DNA from 2 places in the Nocardia nepalensis genome. Region 2 is predicted to be linked to the other one. Evidence: riboswitches for the same ligand, from Rfam matches in the RefSeq annotation. Region 2 holds a riboswitch; the other holds the start of a gene.

Region 1 (5,810 bases), on a different contig from region 2:
ATGGCACCCACTTACGCCTGGATCCTCAACGGCATCGCCGCCGACTATCCCGACACCCGCCCCGTACTCGAAGCTGAGCTCAACGACACCGGCAAGGCGATCCTGGGCGAGTCCCAGAACAAATGCGCGGTCCCCATCGGATTGGCCCAGGAACATCAGTTCTCGTCCCAATGGACCACCAGCGGACAACCTCTCACCGCGGTGATCGATCAGTCCCCGGTATTGAAAGCAGCATTCGACGAGCAGCGAATCGGCACACTCACCCCGTCGGTGCCCGTATTCATCTCCTCGGCCAGGAACGATGAGGGCGCGCCATATACGCCCATTCGCGACGTGGCCGCCAATTGGTGCAGTCGCGGGGCGGCCGTTCAACTGGAGTCGTACGCCGCGATTCCCGCTGTGTCCGGAGTCGTCGGCACCCACGTGCTCGCCTTTTTCCCGGCACTGGCGGCCTCGCAGCAGTGGTTGACCGATCGGCTCGCGGGCATGCCTGCCCCGGCCAATTGCATGGCCCTGCCCTAGTTTCTGGGGCGGGGGCGTGATTTCCGCTCGCGATACCCGGGCGCGGGTCGGTCGCCGGACCGACCCGCGCCTTTCTCGGTACTCCAGCAGTTGTTTGCCGAGACAGGGAAGTCATCCGCTGGATCGATCCGCACGAAACCGGTCATCGGTGTGCAATGCGAAAGTGCCCGGTCAAGAGGCATTTTCACAAGATCGCCAGTGTGCCGCGAAGAAACGACTATTCTGTGCCTACAAGATCTACAAGGTTGAGCGCATCCGTTTTCGGCAACCGCACTCCAGATGGGGTGCTGTTCTGTTGGACCAGCGGGACGACTATGGCGATCTTTAAAGATACGGAAGCTCGCGACCCTAAGCGCTACCTTTGGATACTGGGTTTGATTGCCCCGGGTTGCGCATTGCTTCCGTCACAACTGGTGGCCCATACGGGCCTGACACTCTTCTGGTGGATCGGTCCGATCATCGTGTTCGTGGTGATTCCGCTGCTGGACTTGGCGGTTGGCGATGACGGAAGCAGTCCGCGAGATGAGGACTACGAGGCATTGTCCAACGATCGTTATTATCGTTGGTGCAATTACCTTTTCCTGCCGATGCAGTTCATCGGGCTGCTGATCGCGGGATATCTGTGGGCACGAACCGAACTGAGCCTAACCGATAAGCTCGGATTGGCCGTGACGCTGGGAGTCGTGTCAGGCATCGGAATAAACGCCGCCCATGAACTCGGCCACCGGGCCGAGCACCTCGAACGGTGGCTGGCGAAAGTCGCGCTGGCGCAATCCGGATACGGGCATTTCTTCGTCGAACACAACCGCGGTCACCACGTCCGCGTCGCCACCCCGGAAGACCCGGCCAGCGGCCGATTCGGCGAGTCACTGTGGGAGTTCCTGCCGCGCAGCATGTGGGGCGGCTTTCGTTCGGCGCTCGTCTTGGAACGCGAACGCCTGTCCCGCAAGGGAAAACGCTGGTTCAGCCCGGAGAACCATCTCCTGCAAGCGTGGTCGATGAGCGTCGCGTTATTCGGCACGATGATCCTGGTCTTCGGACTCGCCATCATCCCGTATCTGGCGATGCAGGCGCTGATCGGTGCGGGATTGCTGGAGACGGTGAACTATATCGAGCACTACGGGTTGCTGCGCCCGCGCCGCGCCAACGGCCAGTACGTGCGGTGCTCGCCACGCGACAGTTGGAACAGCGACCGTCTGGTCACGAACATCTTCCTGTTCCACCTGCAACGCCACAGCGACCACCACGCAAATCCCGGCCGTCGCTATCAAACCCTGCGCCACTCCGAGCAGGCACCACAACTGCCCGCAGGCTACGCCACCATGGTCGTGCTCGCCCTCGTGCCGCCATTGTGGCGCGCGGTCATGGATCACCGCGTGCTGGATCACTACGGCGGCGACATCACACTCGTCAATACGAAATCCGGGGCCGGGCGTCGCCACATACTGCCCCCGGCCCAGCCGGAGATGCCACTCAGTAGTCGAACGCGGGTTCGCCGTGCGCCGAATCCTCGTCGAGCTGGGTAAGGACGCCGCCACCCACCAGATAACGGTCGGCCACCTCGGCGATTTCATCGAGGGCGCGCAGCGTTTCCGATTCCGGGAGGGTCGGCAGGCTGAAGACCAATCGCTGCACTCCGGCCTCGGCGTAGCCGTCGATCAGGGCAGGATCGGCCGCGGCGAACGCGACTGTGACCGGCAGGTCGTTTCCGTCGAGCTGGGCCAGCTGGGCCGGTATCGCGGCGGGATCGGCCACCGCGGCGGGAAGCCAGCCGACACCGTGCCGGATCGCACGTTTGGCCGCCGCCTCGCCGCCACCGATGAAAATCGGCGGGTGCGGGGTTTGCACGGGTTTCGGCCAGGCGTACATCGGGTCGAAATCGATGAAGCGGCCGTGGTATTCGGCGAGGTCGTTGGTCCAGATCGCCCGGATGGCTTCGAGTTGCTCGTCGAGCAGCGCGCCGCGGGTACGTGGGTCGGTGCCGTGATCGGCCATCTCCTCGCGATTCCAGCCCGCGCCGACGCCGAATACGAAGCGCCCCTGCGAGATCAGGTCGAGCGTGGCGACCTCCTTCGCGGTGTGGATGACATCGCGCTGGATCAGCAGCGAAACGCCGGTTCCGAGAATCAACCGCTCGGTGACGGCCGCGATGGCGCCCAGGGTGACGAACGGATCCAGCGCGCGGTAGTACACCCGCGGCAGCTCGCCTCCGCCCGGGGCGGGCGACTTCCGGCTCGCCGGGATATGCGAATGCTCGGGCAGGAACAACGATTCGACCCCCCGCTCCTCCAGCGCCACACCAAGTTTCGGACCGCTGATCCCTTCGTCGGTAACGAAGGTGGTGATACCAATCTTCATGTCCTGAATGCTCGAACATTCACATCTATGTGAAGGTCAATCTGGGCCCTTATGAGGTGGAGCACATCTGCTTCGGAGAAGTGTCCGAGCGATCGCGGTTCTGGTTTCTGTCGATTAACGTGGGACATACCGCGACTGGCGTCACGTGGGCAGACCACGAGGAAGCGCAGTATCGGAGCGTCGTCCGCCTGGGTGCTCCTCATCTCGATCACGGGATAGGAAGTACCGCAATGGATTTGCGATATGGCATGAACCCGCACCAGCAGGCGCGCATCCTCGGCGGCAGTGATCATGTCAGGGTGCTGCACGGGTCGGCATCGATGATCAACTACCTCGATGCGCTCAATGCCTGGCAACTGGTTGCCGAAGCCCGCCACGCTACCGGCATGGTCACCGCGGCATCGTTCAAGCATGTCTCCCCCGCAGGCGTCGCCGTCGCCGGGAAACTCGACGAAACAATATGCCGGACATGGGGATTGGCCGACAATTCGGTCGGCCCACTGACCGCGGCGTATGCGCGGGCCCGCGACGCCGATCCCCGTTCGTCCTACGGGGACATGATCGCGGTGTCCGAACCGGTCGATCTCGAACTGGCCGAACTGCTGGCCACAGTTGTCTCCGACGGCATCATCGCCCCCGGGTACGCACCGGGAACCGTTGCCGCCCTGGGCCGCAAGAAAGCCGGCAGATTCGTCGTCTTCGAGATCGATCCGGCTTACGAGCCGCCGAGCACCGAACTCCGCACGGTCTTCGGTGTCACCCTCGAACAGGACCGCGATCGGTTGCCGGTCACCGCGAACATGTTGCAAGCGGTCGAAGGACAACCGATCGGCCCCGCTGCGACTATCGACGCACTGCTGGGGATGGTGACGGCCCGCTACACACAGTCCAACACCGTTGTGTACATCCGCGACGGCATGAGCATCGGAGTCGGCGCCGGTCAGCAATCACGTGTCGACTGCACCCTGCTGGCCGGAGCGAAGGCCCGGACCTGGTGGGGTCGGCGACACCCCGCGATCCGAGACCTACCGCTGCCCGCGACGACACCACGTCAGCAACGGTTGAACTGGCAAATCGCGACCGCAGCCGGAACCCTCACCACCTCACAGCGCGCTGAGCTCGACACCCTCCTCATCCGATCCCACGACCTCCCCGACGACGCCGAACGGACCGCATGGGCCCATCGACTCAGGGATGTCACGCTGGTCTCCGACGGCTATCTGCCCTTCCGCGACAACATCGACGTCGCCGCCGAACACGGAGTCTCGGTCATCGTCGAGCCGGGCGGTGCACTACAGGCGGATACCATCGCCGAGGCTTGCCGCGAACACCGAATCACCCTCGCACGCACGGGAGTTCGACTGTTCCACCACTGACATTCCGCACGAACGCATGTTCACCGCTGACCCGGTCGAGGAGCGGACCGGCCACCTATCGGGTGTCCGGCCCCGCGAGATGTGCTGAGGCTCAGGGCATCCGGGTCGGGGTATGCACAAGGCGACCCCCGCTCTCATGAGCGAGTGCCGCCTTGTGCATCAGCGCAGTTCACAGTCGGTTAGGGCCGATCTGCTGCTCAGTTCCATCCGTTGGGGAGGTTACCGCCGAAATTCGTCCGGACCCAGGTGGCAATGTTCTCCGTCTGAGCCGGCCAGTCGGTGTGCCATACCTGATTGCCGTTGATCAATGCCGCATCTTTCGTGCTCCACGGCAATTGCATGACCGCATCGATCTTGTCCCAGGAGGGAAAGTGACCGGTGAAGTTTCGCCCGACCCATTCCCCGATGGCTACCGATTGACCTGACCAGTCGGTGTGCCATACCTGATCGCCGTTGAACAAGGCCGCATTCTTTGCATCCCATGGGAGCTTGCAGGCAGCGTCGACGCGCGCCCAGTTGGGTAGCTTCCCCGTGAAGTTTCGGGAGGCCCAGTCCGAGATGCTCAGCGTCTGACCCGACCAGTCGGTGTGCCATACCTGATCGCCGTTGATCAACGCCACATTTTTCGTGCTCCATGGCAATTGCATCGCCGCATCGACCGCCTTCCAGGAAGGAAGGTGGCCGGTGAAGTTTCGCCCGATCCATTCCGAGATGCTCAGCGTTTGACCTGACCAGTCGGTGTGCCATACCTGGTCGCCGTTGATCAACGCCGCATTCTTTGCGTCCCACGGGAGCTTGCAGGATGCACTGATCATCTCTCCTCCTCTGAATCTGCCGGGGGTTATCGTTCCAATGACGCCTCGGACCGCACAGTAAAGGCTGAGCTGGATTTTCCTGATCATTCGATTCTTGATGAGCTCGTGTAGACATTCGCGGCAGACCGCCGCACGCAGCGCCTAAGTCCGATCGCCTTCATGATCGACCGTCTATTCCCAAAGTGGCTGGTCAGAGCACGTCTAGCGGGCCGCACCATCATCTTGGCGTTCGCGCTGAATCGAACGCCACGATCGTACCCTGGGGTCTCGGGGCTCCGGGGCTCGTTTCCGCAGATCGCTGCTCACGGGCCGCGGCGTGCTGTGGAGCAACCCGGCTAGTGACGAGCCCGCTGTGGGGCGCGAGTGGGAGAGGTATTTCCGCGCTCAGCGTAATCATCCCATTCGGCTTGACCTCAACTCGACTTCAGGTTCCAGGCTTGTCTCCGTCGGATCGAGCAAGGAAATATTGGAGGTTGTCATGCGCGCTGTGCACGCTGCGAAATTCGGTGGGCCCGAGGTTCTTTCGGTGCGTGAGGTGCCGGAACCAGTTGCCGGGCCGGGGCAGGTGGTTGTCGATGTGGCGGCGGCCGATGTGATGTTCCTGGATGTCCAACTCCGAAGTGGTTGGGGCACAGAGTTTTTCAAGGTCGAACCGCCGTATGTGCCGGGCGGCGCGGTTGCTGGGGTGGTGGCTTCGGTCGGCGCGGACGTCGATCCGAGTTGGGTCGGCAAGCGCGTC
Region 2 (5,810 bases):
CGGCTTCGTCGACGAGGTGCGGGCCTACTTCGATGTCGAGATCGCACCCGGGGATGTCGAGGACTACCGCGACGCGCACCGGCAGATGGACGAGGTGCTGACCGGTGACGGTCCGCTCGCCGAGCGAGTGACCGCGTTCCGCAAGGCCGATGAGATTCCGCCGGAGCGGTTGAGCGTGTGCGTCGAGGCGTTCTCGAGTGCGCTGCGGGAGCTGGTGCGCGAGCGTTATCCGCTGCCCGACCACGAGCACGTCACCTATGAGGTGGTGGGGGATAAACCCTGGTCCGGCTTCAATTACTACCTGGGCAACTATCACTCCCGGGTGGCGATCAACTCCGATCTGAAGCAGCATATGGCGCAGCTGCCCACCCTCATCGCGCACGAGTCCTATCCCGGACATCACACCGAGCACTGCCGCAAGGAGGCCGGGCTGGTCGCGAACGGGCAGGCCGAGCAGACGTTGTTCCTGGTGAACACCCCGCAGTGCCTGATGGCGGAGGGGCTGGCGGATCTGGCGCTGCGCTCGATCGTCGGACCCGGCTGGGGCAAATGGGCGCAGGAGATCTACGCGGATCTGGGGTTGCGCTTCGAAGGTGAACGCGCTGAACAGCTTTCGAACGCCTCGGCGAAATTGCTCGGGGTCAGGCAGGACGCCGCGCTGCTGCTGCACGATCAGCATCGCGACGCGGACGAGGTCGCCGGATTCCTGCAGCGCTGGAGCCTGACCACACCCGAACGCGCCCGCCAATCGCTGCGCTTCCTGTCCTCACCCCTGTGGCGCGCCTACATCAGCACCTACGTCGAGGGCTACCGTCTGCTCGGCGGCTGGCTGGACCGTGCGGACGACGCCGACGATCGCGCCGACCGCTTTCGCCGCCTCCTCGACGAACCCCTCACCCCCGGGGGCCTACGCACCATGTAAGCCTCACGCGGCGAAGGTGATGCGGACCGAGATCGGATCGGACTCCAGTGCCTTGATCGTCCACGCGGTGGCGGATTCGGCGACTCGGCCCCTGGCGAAGCTGCGTGCGCGGGCGACCACGTCGTCATCGGGGACGAAGGCCGCGGTGCCGGTGTACCAGCGCTTGCCGTGGCGCAGCCGGACACTGGGGTTCGCGGCGATATTGCGGGCCCAGCCCGCGCGGTGGCCGTGCTGTGAGATGACCCATGCGCCGTCGCCGTCGATCGATACGGTGACCGGAACACGGCGCGGCGTACCGGATTTGGCTCCGATGGTCTCCAATTCGGCGATCATCGCGGAGCGGATGCCGATCCGATCCAGCAGTCCGACAGCGGGATTGGCCAGATAGCGGCCGATGAACCGCTCCCGGCGGAACTTGCGCGCGGCTGCCTCGGTGGTGCGTCGATTCATGGTCGGTTCTCCTTCATATCTCAGCGGAAGATGACGCAGGTCGTGGAGCCGTGCGCGACCAGTTTTCCCTGGTCGTCGACCACGCGCCCCTCGGCGGTCGCGGTGCTGCGGCCGACGTGGATGGTGGAGCCGGTCGCGATCAGGCGGCGGCCGTCGGTGGGCACGGCGCGGATGTAGTTGATCTTCAGTTCCAGCGTGGTGTAGCCCACACCGGCGTCGAGGGTGGTGTGCACGGCACAACCCATCACCGAATCGAGCAGGGTCGCGCAGATCCCGCCGTGGGTGGTGCCGAGCGGATTGGCGAAATCGGGGCGGGTCCGCAGTCCGAAGACCACCTTGCCGTGCTCGAGCAGATCGACCTCCATGCCGAGCAGATCGCCGATGAACGGCGGCCGTGATCGCGTCGTCATCGTGGTACGCAGCAGTTCGAGTCCGGACAGCTGGGCCACGTCGGTCGGCGTACTCATGAATCCGTCCTTTCGGTGAACCGATCGGTCCACATCTGTCATGATTGGAGCATGGACCGATCGGTTCACGCAACCATGAGTCGAGGAGGATCGCGATGACCGCGGGTCCGCGCGAGCGACTGATCGATAGCGCCATCGAGTTGATTCGCGAGCAAGGTGTGCACGCCGCCGGGCTTTCCGCCCTGCTCGAGCGCGGCCACGCCTCCCGGAATTCGCTCTACCAGCACTTTCCCTCCGGCAAGAGCGAGCTTGTCGAGGTAGCGACCAAGACGGCGGGCGAGCGGCTGGCCGCCGTCATGGACAAGGTCACCGCGAAGGGTGCGCCGGTGCAATGGGCGACCGCGCTCACCGATTGGTGGCAGCGCGCCCTCGCGCGCAGTTCGTTCACCATGGGATGCCCCATCGTCGGCGCCGCACTCGCCGAATCCGAACCGGGCGTGCAGGCGGCCGCAGGCGCCGTCTTCACCGACTGGGCCGACCGGCTCGCGGACGCACTGGGCGACAACGGGTTATCGGCCGAGGAGGCGCGGTCGCTGGCCGGATTCGTGATCAGCGCGCTGGAGGGCGCCATCATCCAATCTCGGGCGTTGAAATCCACTCGGCCGCTCGACGACGCGCAGATCCACCTCACCGCATTGTTGCGATCCGCCGTACCCGATGCTTGACGCGCGGGCCAACACAGGCATATCGGGCCGTCGCCGACCGCCGGATAAGATGATCGGACCGCGACTGGCGCACTCGAGGTGGAAGCAACCACCGGGAAGCACCCTCGCCCCGCACCGCGCGCCTGGGTGCCGGGCTCATGGGCCTTGGGGTGCGCACTCCGGGGCACCCGGACCACGGAGGTTGCGATGCATTCCGAGACACAGAACCCCCTGATCGGCGCGGCGCAGACGGCCAATAGACTCGATCGGGTGACGCAGACGACCGCCTCTGTCAATACCCAATCCCTCGGTGAACTCGATCCGGAGGTCGCCGCCGCGATGGCAGGCGAACTCGCCCGCGAACGCGACACCCTCGAGATGATCGCCTCGGAGAACTTCGTGCCGCGCGCGGTGCTGCAGGCGCAGGGCAGCGTGCTCACCAATAAGTACGCCGAGGGCTATCCGGGCCGTCGCTACTACGGTGGCTGCGAGCACGTCGACGTCGTCGAAACCCTCGCCCGCAATCGCGCCAAGGAACTCTTCGGCGCCGACTTCGCCAATGTGCAGCCGCATTCCGGCGCACAGGCGAACGCCGCGGTGCTGATGGCGCTGATGGAGCCGGGCGACCGGCTGCTCGGCCTGGACCTCGCGCACGGCGGTCACCTCACGCACGGCATGCGACTGAACTTCTCCGGCAAGCTCTACGAGGTGCACTCCTACGGGGTCAGCAAGGAAGACCACCGCATCGATATGGAGGAGCTGCGCAAGACCGCGCTCTCCGCCCGGCCGAAGGTGATCGTCGCCGGCTGGTCGGCCTATCCGCGGCATCAGGACTTCGCCGCGTTCCGCGAGATCGCCGACGAGGTCGGCGCCAAGCTGTGGGTCGATATGGCGCACTTCGCCGGTCTGGTCGCCGCCGGACTGCACCCCTCGCCGGTGCCCTACGCCGATGTGGTCTCCTCCACCGTGCACAAGACCCTCGGCGGTCCGCGCTCCGGCCTGATCCTGGCCAAGCAGGAGTACGCCAAGAAGCTCAACAGCTCGGTGTTCCCCGGTCAGCAGGGCGGTCCGCTCATGCACGTGATCGCCGCGAAGGCCGTCGCGTTCAAGATCGCGGCGAGCGCCGAATTCAAGGAGCGTCAGGAGCGCACCCTCTCCGGTGCGAAGATCCTGGCCGAGCGGCTCGGCGGTGCCGACGTCAAGGACAAGGGCATCAGCGTCCTCACCGGCGGTACCGACGTGCACCTGGTGCTGGTCGACCTGCGCAACTCCCAGATCGATGGTCAGCAGGGTGAGGATCTGCTGCACGAAATCGGAATCACCGTGAACCGCAATGCCGTTCCGTTCGACCCGCGCCCGCCGATGGTCACCTCCGGCCTGCGCATCGGCACCGCGGCCCTGGCCACCCGCGGCTTCGGCGACACCGAGTTCACCGAGGTCGCCGACATCATCGCCACCGCGCTCGCGGGTGGCTCCGATGTCGACGCGCTGCGCGCCCGGGTCACCAAGCTGGCGCGGGACCTGCCGCTCTACAACGGTCTCGAGGACTGGCACCTGCTCGGCTGATCACTGTTCGTCCCGATTCGCCCGGGAATTCGGCTCCGCGCCAACAGCAACCATTCGGTTGCCCGCGCGATGGCCGGGTTCTCGGGCGAATTCGTTTCGTCCTACCGTGCCGAATGTTGCAGCGGTTGTGTCAAGGGCGGGTTGCGCTTACCTTTATCGGTGAATATCCGGCAATGGGGTGAATGGTGCAGCGTCAGTACGTATTCGGTATGGGTATCGCGGTGTTCTCGGCGGCGATGATCGGTGTCGGTGCCCCGGTGGCAAGCGCCAAGGAGGTAGCACCGGGCGTCAGCTGCAGTGCCGATCTGTGCGTCAACGACACCGACGAGGTGTACCGCGTGACCGGCTACGGCTATTGCGATGGCGAGTTCGGCGCACTGACCCAGGCGATCCAGCCGCACACCAGCGAACAAATCACCTGCGTCGATGGTGACCCGGCGGAAGGCATCTCGGTCACCAACGCCTACGTCTCCAGTCTCCCCAGCTGACACCGGGTTCTCGCCAAGCCCGACGCAAGCCGCGTTGTTCTCGTGAAAACCGGATCGGCGCTACAAACCCAGCGTGCGACCGGGTTCGAGAATGTGGACGGTGGTGTCGGGGGCGAGGTCGGCGGTGGCGTCGCGGTAGAGGTCCGGACGGTTTCGGGTGGACTTCGTTAGAAGGCGGTCGCCGAGGGCTCCGCTGGTGAACGCGTAGTGGATCGGGACGGCGAGGCGGGGGCGCAGGACGCGGGTGAGGTCGGCGGCCTCGGTGGCGTCCATGACGACCTGGTGGTTGAACGCGGGGCGGATGCGCAGGCCGTTGATGGGCAGTAGCGCCAGGTCCAAATCCTTGAAGCGGTGGGCGATTTCGTCGAGTTCGGTGATGCGGAGGGTGTCGGCGCCGAAGAAAACGCTGTGGCCGTCGGCGCGCAATACGAAGGTGACCTCGGGGACGCCGTGGCTGGCGGGTGTGGCGGTCACCTCGACCGAGCCGAGATATGTCTGCTGCCAGGGATCCAATTCGACGACATTGCGAAATCCGGCGGCCCGCACCTGTTTTGCGAGGCCGCGCACGACGGCGAAGGGCACACTCTTATCCGGATAACTCCGCAGCGCGTCCAGGTCGCAATGGTCGTAGTGGGCGTGGCTGATCACGATCCCGGCCAGTTCCGGTAGGTCGGCGGCGGTGGCGATGCTGCGCGGCTCGCCCTGGTAGTAGAAGCGGCGTTCGGACAGCCACGGATCGGTGAGGATGCGGGCGCCGCCGAAATCGAGCAGAACGCTGGCGTGGACGACACGAGTCGCGGTGACGGACATGGTCTTTCCTAACAAGACGGGTGTCTACTGATGATTGTCAGTTGACACCCGTCTTGTTAACCTGTCAAGGTGACGGCGAAAAACAGCACCGCAAGGGATCGCAACCGCCGCGGCGAAGGCGGCCGACTGCGCGCGGAACTGGTCGCGGCGGCAAGTCGCCTGCTGGAAACGTTGGACGGTCAGGAATCGCTGTCGCTGCGCGCGGTCGCCCGGGCCGCGGGTATCGCGCCGCAGAGTGTGTACCTGCACTTCGCCGATCGGCGAGAACTGCTGACCGCGGTGTACGAGGTTCGCTTCGCCGAACTGCGAACTGCCCTGTCGGCCGCCACGTCGGCGGACGGCCCGACCCGCCTCACCGAAATATGCCGCGCCTATTGCGAATACGGTCTACAGAATCCGGGCCACTACCGGGTGCTTTTCGGCACAGCGGGCACACCGGGTTGGGAACCGACCGATGCGCAAA

Evidence for each region. Region 2 has a riboswitch for ZMP and ZTP ahead of glyA (serine hydroxymethyltransferase). Riboswitches for the same ligand answer to the same signal wherever they lie in the genome.
Region 1: linked by a shared signal. The riboswitch ahead of ACHQ4I_RS32705 (phosphoribosylaminoimidazolecarboxamide formyltransferase) and the one ahead of glyA (serine hydroxymethyltransferase) in region 2 are both predicted to bind ZMP and ZTP.

What each region holds. Positions count from the first base shown of each region.
Region 1 covers NZ_JBKBET010000037.1:229,293-235,102, forward strand. Annotated here, with positions in the region: gene ACHQ4I_RS32690 (lipase family protein) at 1-522, shown strand, start outside; gene ACHQ4I_RS32695 (alkane 1-monooxygenase) at 768-2,048, shown strand; gene ACHQ4I_RS32700 (LLM class F420-dependent oxidoreductase) at 1,996-2,880, opposite strand; ZMP/ZTP riboswitch at 3,002-3,081, shown strand; gene ACHQ4I_RS32705 (phosphoribosylaminoimidazolecarboxamide formyltransferase) at 3,111-4,256, shown strand; gene ACHQ4I_RS32710 (hypothetical protein) at 4,454-5,071, opposite strand; gene ACHQ4I_RS32715 (zinc-binding dehydrogenase) at 5,550-5,810, shown strand, end outside.
Region 2 covers NZ_JBKBET010000020.1:805,089-810,898, reverse strand. Annotated here, with positions in the region: gene ACHQ4I_RS14955 (DUF885 domain-containing protein) at 1-922, shown strand, start outside; gene ACHQ4I_RS14950 (nitroreductase family deazaflavin-dependent oxidoreductase) at 926-1,372, opposite strand; gene ACHQ4I_RS14945 (PaaI family thioesterase) at 1,393-1,839, opposite strand; gene ACHQ4I_RS14940 (TetR/AcrR family transcriptional regulator) at 1,935-2,504, shown strand; ZMP/ZTP riboswitch at 2,555-2,639, shown strand; gene glyA (serine hydroxymethyltransferase) at 2,754-4,049, shown strand; gene ACHQ4I_RS14930 (hypothetical protein) at 4,232-4,537, shown strand; gene ACHQ4I_RS14925 (MBL fold metallo-hydrolase) at 4,598-5,347, opposite strand; gene ACHQ4I_RS14920 (TetR/AcrR family transcriptional regulator) at 5,417-5,810, shown strand, end outside.